DNA from 3 places in the Tardiphaga sp. 37S4 genome. Region 1 is predicted to be linked to each of the others. Evidence: predicted binding sites of a transcription regulator. Region 1 holds the regulator's gene; each other region holds the start of a gene.
The links. Region 1 encodes PhoB, which activates phosphate uptake and scavenging genes when phosphate is short. Its sites were predicted from a motif close to TGTCATNNANCTGTCAT; they were not measured.

Region 1 (5,704 bases):
GCCAGCGATGTGTCGGGCCACCTTCCTCGCCGCTGCGCCATTCCTCGCCCACGGCGAGGCGCACCTTGGTCGGAATCTGTTCGGAGCGCAGGAAGTATTCATGTGCGGCATCTTCCAGCGTACCGCCGTCAAGCGCGACGAGCCCCTGATAGCGGCTCATATCCGCCCCCTGATCGACGGTCATCGCCAGATGGCCCTTGCCGAGCAGCGCCGCGGTGCCGAGACCGGGCAAAAGGCGCTCGGCATCGAACCGCGCATAGGCGCGCATTTTATCCGGCGCGCGGAAGTCGACGATCATCAGCGACACCGGACCATCGGTCTGGGTCTGCAGGATGAAGCGGCCGTCGAATTTCAGCGAGGAGCCGAGCAGCGTGGTCAGCACGATGGCCTCGCCGAGCAGCTTGGCCACCGGCGCGGGATAATCATGTTTGGCGAGCAGTTCATCGAGTGCCGGGCCAAGTCGCGTCAGCCGCCCGCGTAGGTCGAGCGGCGCCACCTCGAAGGGCAGCACCGCGTCATCGACCGGAACGGAGGACGGCGCGCGGATGGGGGCGTCGGGCTGGAGATTTGGATTTGATGGGGTCATGGCGCTCTATTTGGGGGCGGAGGGCCGCAAGTGAAAGGGGGCGATGGAACCGGGAAAATGGAGCGTAAGCAGCTGCGCTTTTCTTCCCTCTCCCCCGCGCGAAGCGAAGCTTCGCCAGGTGGGAGAGGGTGGATCGAACATGCGAAGCATGTTCGAGACGGGAGAGGGGGCGCCACAAACACCGCGCTTTGCCGCTACCCCTCTCCCGCCCTCGCTTTGCTCAGGCACCCTCTCCCGCAAGGGGAGAGGGGAAGAAAGAAAGCTCCGTGCTGTCTCACGCCACCGCGTTGAGGCACCAGGCCAGAATGCCCTTCTGCGCATGCAGACGGTTTTCGGCCTCGTCGAACACCACCGACTGCGGACCGTCGATGACCTCGTCGGTGACCTCCTCGCCGCGATGCGCCGGCAGGCAGTGCATGAAGAGTGCGTCCGGCTTGGCCAGTGACATCAGGCGCGCATTGACCTGATAGGGTTTGAGCAGGTTGTGGCGGGTCTCGCCGTCCTTGTCGCCCATCGACACCCAGGTGTCGGTGACGACGCAATCGACGCCCTTCACCATCGCATCGGGATCGTCGCTGAAGGTGATCGGCGCGTTTGCCGCCTTGACCCAGTCCTTGAACGGCTTCTTCGGCGACAGCTGCGGCGGCGTCGCGATATTCAGTTTGAACTGGAAGCGTTCGGCCGCATGCGCCCAGGACATCAGCACATTGTTGTCGTCGCCGGTCCAGGCCACGGTGCGGCCCTTGATCGGGCCGCGATGTTCCTCATAGGTCATCACGTCCGCCATCACCTGGCAGGGATGCGAGAAGCGCGTCAGGCCGTTGATGACCGGCACGGTCGCATTTTCCGCGAGCTCCATCAGCGAGTCATGATTGAGGATGCGGATCATGATGATGTCGACGAAGCGCGACAGCACGCGCGCGGTGTCGGCAATGGTCTCGCCGCGACCGAGCTGCATTTCGGCGCCGGTGAGCATTACGACTTCGCCGCCGAGCTGGCGCATGCCGACCTCGAACGACACGCGGGTGCGCGTCGAGGGCTTCTCGAAGATCATCGCCAGCGTCTTGTTCTTGAGCGGACGATCGGGCTCGGCATTCGAGCCATCCCGCCCTTTCAGCTTCGCCTTCATGGCGGCAGCCGCGTTCATGATATTGCGCAACTCGCTGGCCGGCACGGCCGTGAGATCGAGGAAGTGCCGCGGTGACGTGCTCATCACGCGGCTCCCTGCGTCTTTGCAGATGCCTTGGCGGATGAGCCGAGGGCCACGCAGGCCTGTTCCAGCCGCTGCACGGCCTGCTCGATCTCGGCCTCGCTGACGATCAGCGGCGGCAGGAAGCGCACGACATTGTCGCCGGCGCCAACCGTCAGCAGCTTCGCGTCACGCAATGCGGCCACGAGATCGCCGGCCGGCACGACAGCCTTGAGGCCGATCAGCAGACCTTCGCCGCGCACTTCGCTGAGCACATCAGGATGGCCGTCGACCACGCCCGCGAGTTTCTGTTTCAGCAACAGCGACATCTTCTTCACATGGTCGAAGAAGCCTGGCTTCAGCATGATATCGAGCACGGAATTCGCGGCGGCGACCGCCAGCGGATTGCCGCCGAAGGTCGAACCATGGGAGCCGGGCGCCATGCCTTCGGCCGCTTCCGCCGTAACGAGGCACGCACCGATGGGGAAACCGCCGCCGAGCGCCTTGGCCAGCGACATGACATCCGGCGTCACGCCGATGCGCTGATAGGCGAACAACTCGCCGGTGCGGCCCATGCCGGTCTGCACTTCGTCGAAGATCAGCAGGATGCCGTTCTTGTCGCAGAGTTCGCGCAGCGCGCCAAAGAACGCGTTGCTCGGCGCACGCACGCCACCCTCACCCTGCAGCGGCTCGATGAGAATGCCGGCGGTGTTCGGACCGATCGCCTTCTTCACGGCTTCGATATCGCCGAGCGGCAACTGATCGAAGCCGTCGAGCGGCGTGCCGTAGCCTTCGAGATATTTGGCAGCGCCGGTCGCCGCCAGCGTGCCGAGAGTGCGGCCATGGAATGCGCCTTCAAAGGTGATGATGCGCGTGCGCTCGGGGTGGCCCTTGGAGAAATGATAGTGGCGGGTCACCTTGATCGCGCATTCCATCGCTTCCGCACCCGAATTGGCGAAGAACACGAAGTCGGCAAAGCTTTGTTCGCACAACCGCGCGGCGAGGCGCTCGCCGTCCGGGCTCTTGAACAGGTTCGACATGTGCCAGAGCTTGGTGGCCTGCTCCTGCAATGCGGCGACCATATGTGGGTGCGCATGGCCCAGCGCGTTCACGGCAACGCCGCTGGTGAAGTCGAGATAGCGCTCGCCATCGGTTCCAATCAGCCACGCGCCTTCACCGCGCTCGAAAGCGACATCCGCACGCGCGAAAACAGGCAGCAAGTGAGCCTGAGAGAGGGGCGAAGACGTTGCGTTGCTGGTCATAACCGATCCGATCGAAAAGACTGCGGCCGCGTCGATGACAACTGTGCGAAATCGAACAACGGACCCTAGAAACGAAACGTGCCGCCCTTCTCGGGCGGCACGTGGGCATTATTCTATGTGTGCTGTGAAGACTGTCAACCGCGCACTGCGGCTTTCGAGTCACACGGAGTCGCAGAAAAAGCCGATTTTGCAGCTTTATTTGCAGAAGCATGTGGACGCGGCATGCCCGACTCTTGCGCGCGAGTCACGGCATATTGTAGCTTTTGCCTCGTCGGATACGACATCTCGTGCGGCGGTAGATCCTTTTGACACATCCAGTGCGGCGTAACAGCCGGACGCGAAATTCGCGCCCGGTGAGCGCTAAAGGATTCTGACCGCAGGGATTTTTGAAGTCTCAACTCGCAGCGCTGCCCGGTCAGGCCGGCGCTCACGAAGGGAAAACGGCGATGACGGTAATGACATGGACCGACGATCGCGTCGAACAGTTGAAGAAACTCTGGGAAGGCGGCCTTTCCGCCAGCCAGATCGCTGCGGAACTCGGTAACGTGACCCGCAACGCCGTGATCGGCAAGGTTCACCGCCTTGGCCTGTCCGGCCGTGCCAAGAGCCCCTCCTCGGCAGCTCCGCGGCAGCGCAAGGCGCGCCCGGCGCAGCAGATGGTACGTGTCGCCCGCCCGATGGCACGCGGCAATACCGCGCTGGCCCATAATTACGAGATCGAGGCCGAGCCCGATCCGATCGCCTATGACAACATTGTGCCGATCAGCCAGCGCCTGTCGCTGGTCGAACTCAACGAAGCCACCTGCCATTGGCCGATCGGCGATCCGTCGAGCGCGGACTTCTATTTCTGCGGCGGCAAGGCCCTGGCCGGCGCCCCCTATTGCGCACATCACTCGCGCATCGCCTATCAGCCGGCAAGCGACCGCCGCCGCGCGGTGCCGAAGCCGACGCGCTGAGCTGGAAGATATCCAAGCCAAAGAAAATGCCCGGTGATGAGCCGGGCATTTTTTTGTTTGGGGCTTCTAACCTCTCCCCGCTTGCGGGGAGAAGGAAGATACCTACTCCGCCGCCTTGTCGAAGCGGTCATCCAGCGCGTAGCCGGCGCCGCGCACGGTGCGGATCGGATCGGGCTCACCGGCGGGGTTGAGCAGCTTGCGCAGGCGGCCGATATGCACGTCGACGGTGCGCTCGTCGATATAGATGTCGCGGCCCCAGACGCTGTCGAGCAACTGCTCGCGGCTGAACACGCGGCCCGGATGTTCCAGGAAGAACTCCAGCAGGCGATATTCGGTCGGACCGAGATCGATCGGACGGCTTGAGCGCACGACGCGGCGCTTGTCGCGGTCGAGTTCGATGTCGCCAAACGCCAGGACGGTGGCGAGACGCTCGGGAGCTGCACGACGGAGCAGGCCCTTCACGCGGGCCAGGAGCTCCGGCACGGAGAACGGCTTGACGATGTAATCGTCGGCACCGGTGGCGAGACCGCGAACGCGCTCGCTCTCTTCGCCGCGCGCCGTCAGCATGATGATCGGCAATGCCTTGGTTTCGGGCCGTGCGCGCAGGCGGCGGCACAGTTCGATGCCGGACAGGCCCGGCAGCATCCAGTCGAGCACCACGAGATCCGGCACCCGCTCCTTCAAGCGGGTATCGGCATCGTCGCCGCGAGCGACGGTTTCAACATCATAGCCTTCGGCGTCGAGGTTGTAGCGAAGAAGCGTCGTGAGGGCTTCCTCGTCCTCCACCACCAGAATGCGTGCATTCACAGCCATATGGTCAATATCCTCAGTGACGTCCGAAAAGCCTTTAGATCATGATCCTTGCGGAAGACTGGCTTCCACTTCCCGGATCATGCTTCAGACCGTCGGCGTATTCGCGAATGTGGTCATGTCGCCCTTCGGGCGCTTGTCGAGGATTTGCTGGCCCTCGATCATGTAGAACACGGTTTCCGCAATATTGGTGGCATGGTCACCGATCCGCTCGATGTTCTTGGCGCAGAACATCAGGTGGATACAGAACGAAATGTTACGCGGGTCTTCCATCATATAGGTCAGGAGTTCGCGGAACAGCGAGGTGCAGATCGCGTCGATTTCCTCGTCGCCCTTCCACACCGTCATCGCAGCGGGCAGATCGTGTGCGGCATAGGCGTCGAGCACGGCCTTGACCTGGGTGGTCACGAGGTCGGTCATGTGCTCGAGGCCGCGGATCAGCTTCAGCGGATGGAAGTCGCTGTCGAGTGCATTGACGCGCTTACCGATATTCTTGGAGAGATCGCCGATGCGTTCCAGATCGGTGGCGACGCGCAGCGCGCCGACAATCTCGCGCAAATCGACAGCCATCGGCTGGCGTTTGGCGATGGTCAGCACGGCGCGCTCTTCGATTGTGCGCTGCAACTGGTCGATCTCGGAGTCAGTGGCGACGACGCGCGCACCGAGCGCGACGTCCCGGCGGATCAGCGCATCGACGGATTCGACGATCTGCCGTTCCGCGAGGCCACCCATCTCGGCGACGAGACGGGTCAGCTCCTGCAGATCGTCGTCGAAAGCCTTGGTGGTGTGTTCAAAAGCCATCTCAAATTCCTCCCGCGAATATGTCGCGTCAGCCGAAGCGGCCGGTGATGTAATCCTGGGTGCGGCGATCGGTCGGCGACGTGAAGATCTTGTTGGTCTG
Region 2 (5,704 bases), 210 kb from region 1:
ATGCGGGCGTCCTGACGGTCGACCTTGTTGATCGCGACGATCGGCTTGAGGCCGAGCTTCAGCGCCTTGCCGACCACGAACTTGGTCTGCGGCATCGGGCCTTCAGCGGCGTCGACGAGCACGATCACGCCATCGACCATCGACAGGATGCGTTCGACTTCGCCGCCGAAGTCAGCGTGGCCCGGGGTGTCGACGATGTTGATCTGGACTTCATCCCACAGCACCGAGGTGCACTTGGCGAGAATGGTGATGCCGCGCTCTTTTTCGATGTCGTTCGAATCCATCGCGCGTTCCTGGACGCGCTGATTGTCGCGATACGTGCCCGACTGCTGCAGCAGCTTGTCCACGAGAGTGGTTTTGCCGTGGTCAACGTGGGCGATGATAGCAATGTTGCGAAGGTTCATAGGTCTTCTTCTGGTTACGGTCTGGGTGCCCTTGAGCGGGTTCAACAAGACATGCTCGACAACAAAAGGCTTATGCCTTGCGCTCGAGCGCGTTCGATAACTGCCTCGTCTGAAAACGCGCTGGGGCAATCCCTCCAAAAGCAAACCCGGCCAGAAGGGGCCGGGTACTCGGACGCGTTGCGGCGCAATATAGGGGGAAATCGCCGAAAAACAATGCGAATCTGCCAAATGGTTAGCCCAATTTCGGGTCCAGAACCGTGGCCCAAAGGGCCATATCGGCCCGATCCCGCAAGGTAACGGTCATTTGGCCGCTTTGGCCGTCGATTTTGACGTGACCGAAGAACTGCATGCCGGCCGACGGGGGCAAATTCTGCTTATCGGGCCCCGGCGCCTTCACGAAACGGACCTCGGGACCGAAGGTATTGTCGAGCGCCGCCGGGCCGAAGGTTCCGGCGTGAAACGGGCCCGAAACGAACTCCCAGAACGGCTCGAAATCCTGAAACTGCGCCTTTTCCGGATTGTAGTAATGCGCCGCCGTGTAATGCACGTCGGCGGTCAGCCAGACCGTGTTGCGGATACCGGCCGATTTGATGAAGCGCAGGATATCGGCGATTTCCAGCTCGCGGCCCCGCACTGGTCCGTCGCCCTGCGCGATGGCCTCAGACCCGGTTTTGTCGGCGGCGTTGTCATAGACGACGAGGCCGATCGGCATATCCGAGGCGATGACCTTCCAGGTCGCCTTCGAGGCCATCAATGCGCGCTTCAGCCAGGCCATCTGCTCCGGACCGATGAAATACGCATCGGGACCATAGCTCTCCTGCAGGTTCGGGCCGTTGGGCCCGCGATAGCTGCGCTCGTCCAGCATGAAGACATCGAGATGCGGGCCGTAATTGAGCGTGCGATAGACGCGGCCGGGTTCGGCCGGATTGACCGAGATCGGATACATCTCGTGAAAGGCACGGGCGCCGCGCGCAGCCAGCAGCGTGATGTCGCGCTCCTTGTAAGACGACGGCAACTGCTTCGAGAGCGACCAGTTGTTGGTGACTTCATGATCGTCCCACTGGCCGAAGATCGGCACCTGCGCATTGAAGGCGCGAACATTGTCGTCGAGCAGATTGTATTTGTGCGCGGCGCGGAATTCATCGAGCGTTTCGGCGACCTTCGCCTTCTCCGGCACCGTGATGGTGTTCTTCCAGATCGTGCCGTCAGGCAGTTTCGTTTCAGGCAGGATCGGACCATCGGCGTAGATCGTATCGCCGGAATGGATCAGGAAATCCGGGTTGTGGTTGCGCATGGTGGCATAGGTGACCATGCCGCCATCCTCGGCATTGATTCCCCAGCCCTGTCCGGCGACATCGCCGCCCCAAACAAAGGACACATCGCGGCGATCCGCCGGCGCGGTGCGGAAGCGACCGATCACCGGCTCGCCGACGATCTCGGTATGCGAGAGATCGCGGAATTTGACGCGGTAGAAGATATCCTGCCCGGCCGGCAGATTATCGAGCAGCAGCTTCGCCGTGAAATCGCTCTCGGGCAGCGCCGTGATAGCCGGCAACATGCGCGCATTGCTGAAGGATTCGGTAGTGGCGACTTCCACCATCATCTGCGCCGGTCGATCGGCGCGCGACCAGATCATACCGCTATTGATCCCGACATCGCCGGACTGAATGCCATGCGACACCATCGGGCGATCGGCGGCGCGGCTGAGATAGGGCATCGCAAGGAAGCTCGCGCCTGCTGCGGCTGAGTGCGCGAGAAAACGACGGCGGGAGATACGTAGCGCCATGGCGAACTCCTGATCCTGGCTCTGGCACCCGTGGTGCTAGGCAGAACACTTGACGCTGCGATGACAGGTGATGCGCAATATCAACACCCGCCAAAGCAAGTTGCGAATGGCTGGCAGCTTGATTGACACATTTGGAAATTTCACCTTAACGTGAACGCGACGGTTCCCTTCGGGGATCAAAAGGGAATGCGGTGAGGGGGATCCCCCGATTCCGCGGCTGCCCCCGCAACTGTAAGCGGCGAGCCTGCGCCAAGAGCCACTGGGTGTTCACCTGGGAAGGCGGCGACAGGCATTGACCCGCGAGCCAGGAGACCTGCCGCCAGTCGTGGTCACACGCGAGCACATTGGGCGGGGTGTCCTGGTGGAAGTCACACTGCCTGTTTGGGCGGGGCGACTTGGTTTGCGGTGACGTGCCACGTAACCGCGAGTCCTGTTCATGACCTCCGTTTCTCCCGTCGCATTGAAGCGACATACTCCCTTTCTTTATTCTGTTGCTCTCTCCTGCTTGTTGTGTCCGAGCGAAAGCTGGTCGCAAACCTCACAGTCGAGCCAGACGCTCGATCCTGTTGTCGTTCAGCCGTCAGCGACGCCTCAGCGCGCACGCCGCGCCACGAACGGCAATGCATCGCGCGCTACGCGCTCGCGGCAACAGCGCAATGTCGCTGCCAATACCGGCGCGCCGGTTGCCACGCCGACAGGCGCTGTCTTCGCAGCGCCGACGCTCAACCTCACAGGCACTACATCCACCGGCAGCCGCCTCGGCCTCACGCGCCTGCAGACGCCGGCCAGCGTCGAAGTGATCTCGGCGGAAACCATGGCCGAACGCGGCCAGCAGAACCTGATTGACGCCGTGACACAGAACGCCACCGGCTTCACCGCAAGCCCGGCGCCGGGCAATGGCAGCATCGCCTTCAACACCCGCGGCTTCACCGGCAACGGCACCGTGATGACTCTGTATGACGGCACACGGCTCTATGTCGGCTCGGGCACACTGACCTTCCCCTATGATACCTGGTCAGCTGAGCGCGTTGAGGTGCTACGCGGCCCGGCATCGGTGATGTATGGCGAAGGTGCCGTCGGCGGCGCCATCAACGTCATCTCGAAACTGCCGCTTTGGGTGCCGCGCAATCAGGCCGAAATCTCGCTCGACAGCAACATGACCCGGCGCATTGCAGTGGATAGCGGTGGACCGATCAACAAGGATGTCGCCTATCGCATCACCGCGACCGGCAACATGTCGGACGGCTGGGTCGATCGTGACAACACCTCCAATGTCGAAGTGCATGCCGCCGTCCAGATCAAGCAGACCGAAGACATCACCTGGACGATCTCTACGGATTACGGCGATCGCAGCCCGTCGCGCTATTTCGGCACACCGCTGATCAACGGCAAGCTCGATGAGTCCCTGCGCTTCAGGAATTACAATGTCGGCGACAGCAGCATCCGCTATCAGGACAGCTGGAACCAGGTGAAGACCGAGTGGCAGGTGACAGACAGCATTACGCTGCGCAACACCCTGTACTACCTGAACAGCCAGCGGCACTGGAAAGACGTCGAGACCTACAACTTCAGCGCCGCAACGGGCCGCATCAATCGCAGCGACTATATCGAGATCTTCCACGACCAGCAGCAGATCGGCGACCGCTTCGACGCGACGTTCCGCGGCCATATCTTTGGCATGGTTAACGAATTTGTCGCCGGCTTCGACGTCAACCAGATCGACTTCAAACACACCAACAACTCGCCCTATGGCGGCACGTCGTCGGTGTCGCTCACCGATTTCTTCCCTGGCTCCTTCGCTGCGACAACGACCCAAACGGTTCCGGGCTTCAGCACCACGACCAACCAGTACGGCCTATTCGCCGAGAACCGTCTGTCGATCACGGAACAACTCTCTCTGATCGCTGGGATCCGGCAGGACGAGCCGACTATCAATCGCACCGACTACGTCACCCCCGGTAACAGTTTCGAGAAATCCTTCTCAGCGACCAGCTGGCGCGCCGGAGCGGTCTATACGCCCATCAAGGACCTGGCCTTCTACGGCCAATATTCTACAGCCGTAGATCCGGTTGGCGGACTAGTCTCGCTGGCGGCGACAAACAAGAACTTCGAACTAGCGACAGGTAAGCAGGTCGAGATCGGCGTCAAACAATCGTTCTGGGGTGGCCGCGGCGAGTGGACCTTAGCCGGCTATCAGATCGTCAAAAACAACCTGTTGGCGCGCGATCCGAACTTGCCGTCAATGGTCGTCCAGGTCGGCCAGCAGTCGTCGCGCGGCGTCGAGGCTTCGGTCGGCCTCGCCCTCGACCACGGCTGGCGCATCGATGCCAATACCGCTTTCCTGCGCGCGAAATATGATGACTTCGTGCAGTCAGTTGGCGGCGTTGCGGTGAACTACGCCGGCAACGTGCCGGCCAATGTGCCGCAGAACGTCTCCAACATCTGGGCGACCTGGGCCTTTGCACCGGACTGGTCGGCAAATGTGGGCGTCCAATTCGTCGGCCGCATCTATGCAGATAACGCCAACACGCTCGTGCGTCCTGCCTATCAGGTTGTCAATGCCGGCGTGCAGTGGAAGGCCGACCGCAATACGACGGTGTCGTTCCGAGTCTACAATCTGCTCGACGAGGTTTATGCAACATCGGGCGGCACCAATCAGTGGCTGCTCGGCCTACCGCGCACCGCTCAACTCGCCGTCAATGTAAAGTTCTGAGCGTGCCACGCACACTGACACGAACACTCCGGCGGTGGCTGTATATCGGTCACCGCTGGGTCGGCATCGTCACCTGTCTCTTCTTCGCGATGTGGTTCATCTCCGGCGTGGTGATGATGTATGTCGCGTTTCCCGGCCTCTCCGATAAAGAGCGGCTGGCGGCATTGCCCGATATCGTCTGGGAGAAAGTGGCGCTCTCTCCCGACGAGGCGATGAAGAAGGCTGAGACCACGCACTATCCGCGTGAACTGCGATTGAACATGATCGCCGATGAGCCGGTGTATCGGTTGACTGGCTGGGACGGCAACCGGCAAACCATCTCCGCCGTCGATGGCCGTACCATCACCGAGGTCAACGAACAGCAGGCACTTGCCGTTGCCGGGCATCATCCCGCCAGCAAGTCGCCTCAGCTCGACGAGATCGTCGATCGCGATCAATGGAGCGTCACCGCGCGCTACGATCCGCTACGCCCATTTTATCTGATCACCCTCGGCGACGATGCCGGCACCAAGCTTTACGTCTCCTCACGCTCCGGCGAGATCGCGCTCGATACCAACCGCACCGAACGCGTCTGGAACTGGCTCGGCTCGATCCCGCACTGGATCTATCCGACCTTGCTGCGCAAGGACGGTCCGCTGTGGCGGCTCGTGGTGTTGTGGATCTCCGGCATCTGTTTGATCGTCGGCGTTACCGGAATCTGGATCGGTATTCTGCGCGTTCGCCTGAAGCGACGCTATGCGAACGGCAACATCACGCCCTATCGCGGCTGGATGGCGTGGCATCACGTCACCGGACTGATCG
Region 3 (5,704 bases), 540 kb from region 1:
ACGGGCTGATTCGTGCAAAATGACTGAGAAATCGCCAAGCTTGCGTCAGGCTGAAAGTTTACCCAGTTGCCTGAATGCAAATCGGAGCGACATTCCGCCACGCGTGGAAGCTTGCAGCGAATGTGTTAGTTTACCACATACCCTATGGGTCAGGCATCGAGCGCAGATGACATCGATTTTTTATTAAATCGAGTTTAGTGTCAGGAAGCGCAGATATCTGGGATATAATTCGAACCGGCGACGCGAACCCTTTGCGATCAGCCGGACAACATCGAGGTTTCGACCATGTCGGATCTAGACCGTAACTATGCTTCCCCCTTCGGCCGGGCCGGCGCGCGCGATGCCGCTGCCGTAGACGCCGGACTGCGCTCCTACATGCTGCGCATCTACAACTACATGACGATCGGTCTGGCCATCACCGGCCTCGCTGCTCTCGGCGTGTACATGGCGGCTGTCACGACCGATCCGTCGGGCGCTGCTGCCCGGATCGGTAGCTCCTACCTGACGCCGTTCGGCTATGCGATGTTCGTGAGCCCGCTGAAGTGGGTGTTCATCCTGGCGCCTCTGGTCATGGTGTTCGCCATCTCGTTCGGCATCAACCGGCTGAAGCCGGCTACTGCGCAGTTACTGTTCTGGGCCTTCGCGGCTCTGATGGGCATCTCGCTGTCGTCGATCTTCCTGGTGTACACGCACACATCGATCGTGCGGGTGTTCTTCATTACCGCTGCCTCGTTCGGTGCGCTGAGCCTTTACGGCTACACCACCAAGCGTGACATGACGGGCATGGGCTCGTTCCTGCTGATGGGCCTGTTCGGCATCATCATCGCGAGCGTCGTGAACATCTTCGTCGCTTCGTCGATGCTGCAGTTCATCGTGTCGGTCGTCGGCGTGCTGATCTTCGCGGGCCTCACTGCCTACGATACCCAGCGGTTGAAGAACGACTACATCTACGGTTACGCCTCGCAGGGCGGCGATATCGCCGAGCGCGCGGCGATCACCGGTGCCCTGTCGCTCTACTTGAACTTCATAAACCTGTTCACGCTGCTGCTGCAGCTGCTCGGACAGCGCGAATAAGCTCAGAGCATAGAGAAGATCTTAGCCCCGACCGAAAGGCCGGGGCTTTTCTTTTGGGTGGAGCAAAAATAGTCTCAGCGCCATGTCCGATATTGAAATCAGGCCCGCCACGGCGGCAGATCTGCCCGCGATCACCGCGATCTATGCCGAGGCGGTGCAGTTCGGCACGGCCACGTTCGAACTGATCCCGCCAGATTTGGCCGAGATGACGCGACGTTTCGAGGGGATGGTGAGCGGGGGCTATCCGTATCTCGCGGCTGTGCTGGAAGGCCGGGTTGTCGGCTATGCCTATGCCAGCGCGCATCGCCCGCGACCGGCTTATCGCTTTACCGTCGAGAATTCGATTTATCTCGATCCGAAAGCTCAACGGCGAGGCGTTGGCGGCAAACTTCTCGCGCGGTTGATCGCCGAATGCGAGAGCCGCGGCTACCGCCAGATGGTCGCCGTGATCGGTGACAGCGCGAATGCTGGCTCCATCGCGGTTCATCGCAATGCCGGATTTCAGATGGTTGGGGTGCATGCCGATGTCGGGTTCAAGTTCGATCGCTGGCTTGATACCGTTTCGATGCAGCTCGCACTTGGCGACGGCGCCCGCACGCTGCCCTGACGCTCTGCGAATCGATTACACCACCGCCAGCTTGCGATCGATCACCAGGAGCACGCGGTCGAGTTCTTGGCCGCGGCGCAGAATCATGCCGCTGGCCGAAATCACGCTATACATGCCCTGCTTGCGCGCCAGTCGCGGATCTTTCTCGATGCGATAGAGCGGCACTTCCGACGAGCGGCGGAACACCGAGAACACCGCGCGGTCGCGCAGAAAGTCGATGGCGTAATCGCGCCACTCGCCGTCGGAGACCATACGGCCGTACAGATTGAGGATGCGGCTGAGCTCAAGGCGGTTGAAGCTGACGACGGGCGCGGCGGCGGCAGAGCCTGTCGCCGCGCGATTCTCGGTGGGCTCAGTATCTCCCGGAATCACATTCATGCAGCGCCTCCTGTCATATCGCCGACATGATCGCGCCGACCGCGGTCCTCTGCAAGGGCCGATCCGCAGGGTTGATGGTAGAAATTTCCCGTCACGGGAACGTCAGGTGAATCTTATTGCCGCCAAATTTTGGCCCATCGGGCGCCCTTCTGGATTGCGACAAGAAGATACTGCGTCGGGTCCGGTTCTTCCGGTCTCGGATTCCTCAGCCCCCAGCCCCCCGCGGTCGTTGGGATCGGACCCTGCGCAGGAAGTTAATCCCCACTGGGCCAACGCAAGTTGGTCCTTTTCTTTTTGGTGGATGCTTTTGCGAGACCATCAAGCGTCATTGCGATAGGCGAAGCGACGAAGCAATCCAGTCTTCGCCGAGGGCTCACAATGGTGCGGGCATGCCACGCGTAAGCGCAGCAGCTACCGAAGTTATCAATCTGAAGACTTACTGTAGCGACGTATAGGCCGCGCCGCGCATCGCGCCGGGCTTGTCGCGCGTGCCGTCTTGCACATAAACAACGGCGGCATCGACACCATCCCTGGAGATGTTCTCCAGCGGCAGCGTCCAGTTGGCGGCGTTGCCGGTCCAGTCACCGACCTTCAGCCAGTTCCGGACGACATTGTAATAGGTCAGTTGCTTGCCGCGATTCTCGCCGCGCCCGACCGTGATCGGCACTGCCTTCGACACGGAACAGATCCAGACTTCGCCATGCGCCGTATCCGGCGCATTGCTCGATGCGGCAACGGACACGTTGACGTGTTTCCCGGAAACCGACATCGACACCGGCACCGTCATCACGGTGCCTTTCTTGGTTTCGCTGATCGCGCCCTGGATACGATCGGCATCGCTGCCGATCACCTGAGTGGCGCCGTTGACGACGACTTGCGGCGTGTAGACGTCGCGATCGCCGCGCATCTGTGAATAGGCCTTCTGCCGCGCGCTGAAACGCGAGTCGGCCAGCGTGTCCTTCCAGCCGAGATAATCCCAGTAGTCGATCGGCATGCTCAATGCGATCACGGACGGGTCTTTGGCGAGGTCGCCGATGATCTTGTCTGCAGGCGGGCAGGACGAGCAACCTTGCGAGGTAAACAGCTCCACCACGGCCCTAGGCTGGGCCAGCGCGCTACCGCTTGCTGCAATGGCGGCGCACACGCTGAGCGCGCCGGTCCACTGCGATATGCCGCCAAAGGATTTCATGAGGTTTTTGCCACGCTCGAGGTGAGACACATAACAGACGGTGTCGCACATTGGTGTCGCTAACACGTTCATGCCCTCAAACGCCAGAAGGCGGCCCTTCATAGGCCGCCTTCTGTTCACTAGCCACTCACTTCGCGGTGAGGCACTACGTCACACCACGTATGGGCGTCAGGCTGCAAGCTGACGCAGCACGTAATGCAGGATGCCGCCATTGCGGTAATATTCGAGCTCGTCCAGCGTATCGATGCGGCAGAGCAGCGTCTCCTTGTGGAGTGAGCCATCGGCCGACACGATTTCCGCCACCATCTGCTGGCGCGGCTTGATGTCGCCCGTCAGACCGCGGATCGTGACCTTCTCGTCGCCCTTGAGGCCGAGCTTCTTCCACGATGAGCCGTTCTCGAAGGTTAGCGGCAGAATGCCCATGCCGACCAGATTGGATCGGTGAATACGTTCGAAGCTTTCGGTAATCACGGCGCGAACGCCGAGCAGACGGGTGCCCTTCGCAGCCCAGTCGCGCGACGAGCCGTTGCCGTATTCGGCGCCGCCGAACACGACCAGCGGCACCTGCTCGGCCTGGTACTTCATCGCGGCGTCGTAGATCGACATCGCTTCGCCATCGGGCCAGTGCTTGGTCATGCCGCCTTCCGGTACGTTGCCGTCAGCACCCTGCATCATGAAGTTCTTGATGCGGATATTGGCAAAGGTGCCGCGCATCATCACTTCGTGGTTGCCGCGGCGCGTGCCGTACTGGTTGAAGTCGGCCGGGCGCACCTGATGCTCCGACAGATACTTGCCGGCGGGCGAGGTGAGCTTGATCGAACCGGCCGGCGAGATGTGGTCGGTGGTGATCTTGTCGCCGAACAGAGCCAGGATGCGCGCATCGACGATGTCGGTGGTCGGCTCCGGCTCCTTCTTCATGCCTTCGAAGTAGGGCGGGTTCTGCACATAGGTCGAACCCATGTTCCACTTGTAGGTCTCGCTCTCGACCGTCTTGATCTTGCGCCAGTTGGCGTCGCCGTCGAACACGTTTGCGTACTTCTTCTTGAAGATCGTCGACGTCACGTACTTCTTGATGAAGGCGTTGATATCCTTCGTGGTCGGCCAGATGTCTTTCAGGAACACCGGCTTGCCATCTTTGCCTTCGCCGATCGGCTCGATCGCGAGATTCTTGGTCACCGTACCGGCAAGGGCGTGCGCGACGACCAGCGGCGGCGAGGCGAGATAGTTTGCCTGCACGTCCGGCGAGACGCGACCCTCGAAGTTACGGTTGCCCGAAAGAACCGCTGCGGCAACGATGCCGTTGTCGTTGATCGACTTCGAAATCTCCGGCGGCAGCGGGCCGGAATTGCCGATACAGGTGGTGCAACCGAAGCCGACGAGGTTGAAGCCGATCTTGTCGAGATCGAGCTGCAAGCCGGAATTGGCGAGATATTCAGCGACGACCTGCGAGCCCGGCGCCAGCGAGGTCTTCACCCACGGCTTGGTCTTGAGGCCCTTGGCCACGGCGTTACGTGCCAGCAGGCCGGCGGCGATCAGCACGCTCGGATTCGAGGTGTTGGTGCAGGAGGTGATGGCAGCGATCACCACATCGCCATGGCCGACATCGAAGTTCTTGCCCTCGACGGGGAAGCGCGCGTTGTGGTTATCCGGCTTCTTGTATTCGGTGGTTAGCGCGGCAGAGAAGCCTTCGGCGATGGCGGGCAGTGCGACGCGGCCTTCGGGACGCTTCGGGCCGGCCATCGAGGGTACGACGTCGCCGAGATCGAGCTTCAGCGTTTCGGTGAACACCGGATCGGGCGACTTGGCGGTGCGGTACAGGCCCTGCGCCTTGGCATAAGCGGCAACCAGTGCGACACGCGCCGATTTGCGGCCCGAAGTTTTCAGATAGTCGATGGTGGCGGCATCGACCGGGAAGAAGCCGCAGGTCGCGCCATATTCCGGCGCCATGTTTCCGATTGTCGCCTTGTCAGCGACCGACATGGCGTCGAGGCCGGGGCCGTAGAATTCCACGAACTTGCCGACGACGCCCTGCTTGCGCAGCATCTGGGTGACGGTGAGCACGAGGTCGGTGGCGGTGACGCCTTCCTTGAGTGCGCCCGACAGCTTGAAGCCGACCACGTCGGGCAGCAGCATCGACTGCGGCTGGCCGAGCATCGCGGCTTCCGCCTCGATGCCGCCGACGCCCCAGCCGAGCACGGCGAGGCCGTTGACCATGGTGGTGTGTGAGTCGGTGCCGACCAGCGTGTCCGGATAGGCGACCTCGAAGGTGCCGGTCTTCTTACCGACCGTCATCTTCTGCTTCTTCGTCCAGACGGTCTGGGCGAGATATTCGAGATTGACCTGGTGGCAGATGCCGGTGCCGGGCGGCACGACGGAGAAATTCGAGAACGCGCTCTGGCCCCACTTCAGGAACTCGTAGCGCTCCTTGTTCTGCTTGTACTCTTCGGCGACGTTCT

Region 2: a site for PhoB is predicted at 2,240-2,256, ahead of LPB73_RS24635 (alkaline phosphatase D family protein). Genes of this name have one in related genera too.
Region 3: a site for PhoB is predicted at 2,071-2,087, ahead of LPB73_RS26275 (DUF2794 domain-containing protein). Genes of this name have one in related genera too.

The regions. Positions count from the first base shown of each region.
Region 1 is NZ_CP088008.1:4,988,968-4,994,671, forward strand. Features, by position in the region: gene LPB73_RS23695 (Hsp33 family molecular chaperone) at 1-586, opposite strand, end outside; gene argF (ornithine carbamoyltransferase) at 861-1,799, opposite strand; gene LPB73_RS23705 (aspartate aminotransferase family protein) at 1,799-3,037, opposite strand; gene LPB73_RS23710 (GcrA family cell cycle regulator) at 3,484-3,993, shown strand; gene phoB (phosphate regulon transcriptional regulator PhoB) at 4,096-4,800, opposite strand; gene phoU (phosphate signaling complex protein PhoU) at 4,891-5,604, opposite strand; gene pstB (phosphate ABC transporter ATP-binding protein PstB) at 5,633-5,704, opposite strand, start outside.
Region 2 is NZ_CP088008.1:5,201,352-5,207,055, forward strand. Features, by position in the region: gene typA (translational GTPase TypA) at 1-404, opposite strand, end outside; gene LPB73_RS24635 (alkaline phosphatase D family protein) at 637-2,190, opposite strand; cobalamin riboswitch at 2,336-2,525, shown strand; gene LPB73_RS24640 (TonB-dependent receptor) at 2,627-4,903, shown strand; gene LPB73_RS24645 (PepSY domain-containing protein) at 4,906-5,704, shown strand, end outside.
Region 3 is NZ_CP088008.1:5,533,029-5,538,732, forward strand. Features, by position in the region: gene LPB73_RS26265 (Bax inhibitor-1/YccA family protein) at 286-1,074, shown strand; gene LPB73_RS26270 (GNAT family N-acetyltransferase) at 1,157-1,681, shown strand; gene LPB73_RS26275 (DUF2794 domain-containing protein) at 1,697-2,059, opposite strand; gene LPB73_RS26280 (DUF1223 domain-containing protein) at 2,496-3,248, opposite strand; gene acnA (aconitate hydratase AcnA) at 3,417-5,704, opposite strand, start outside.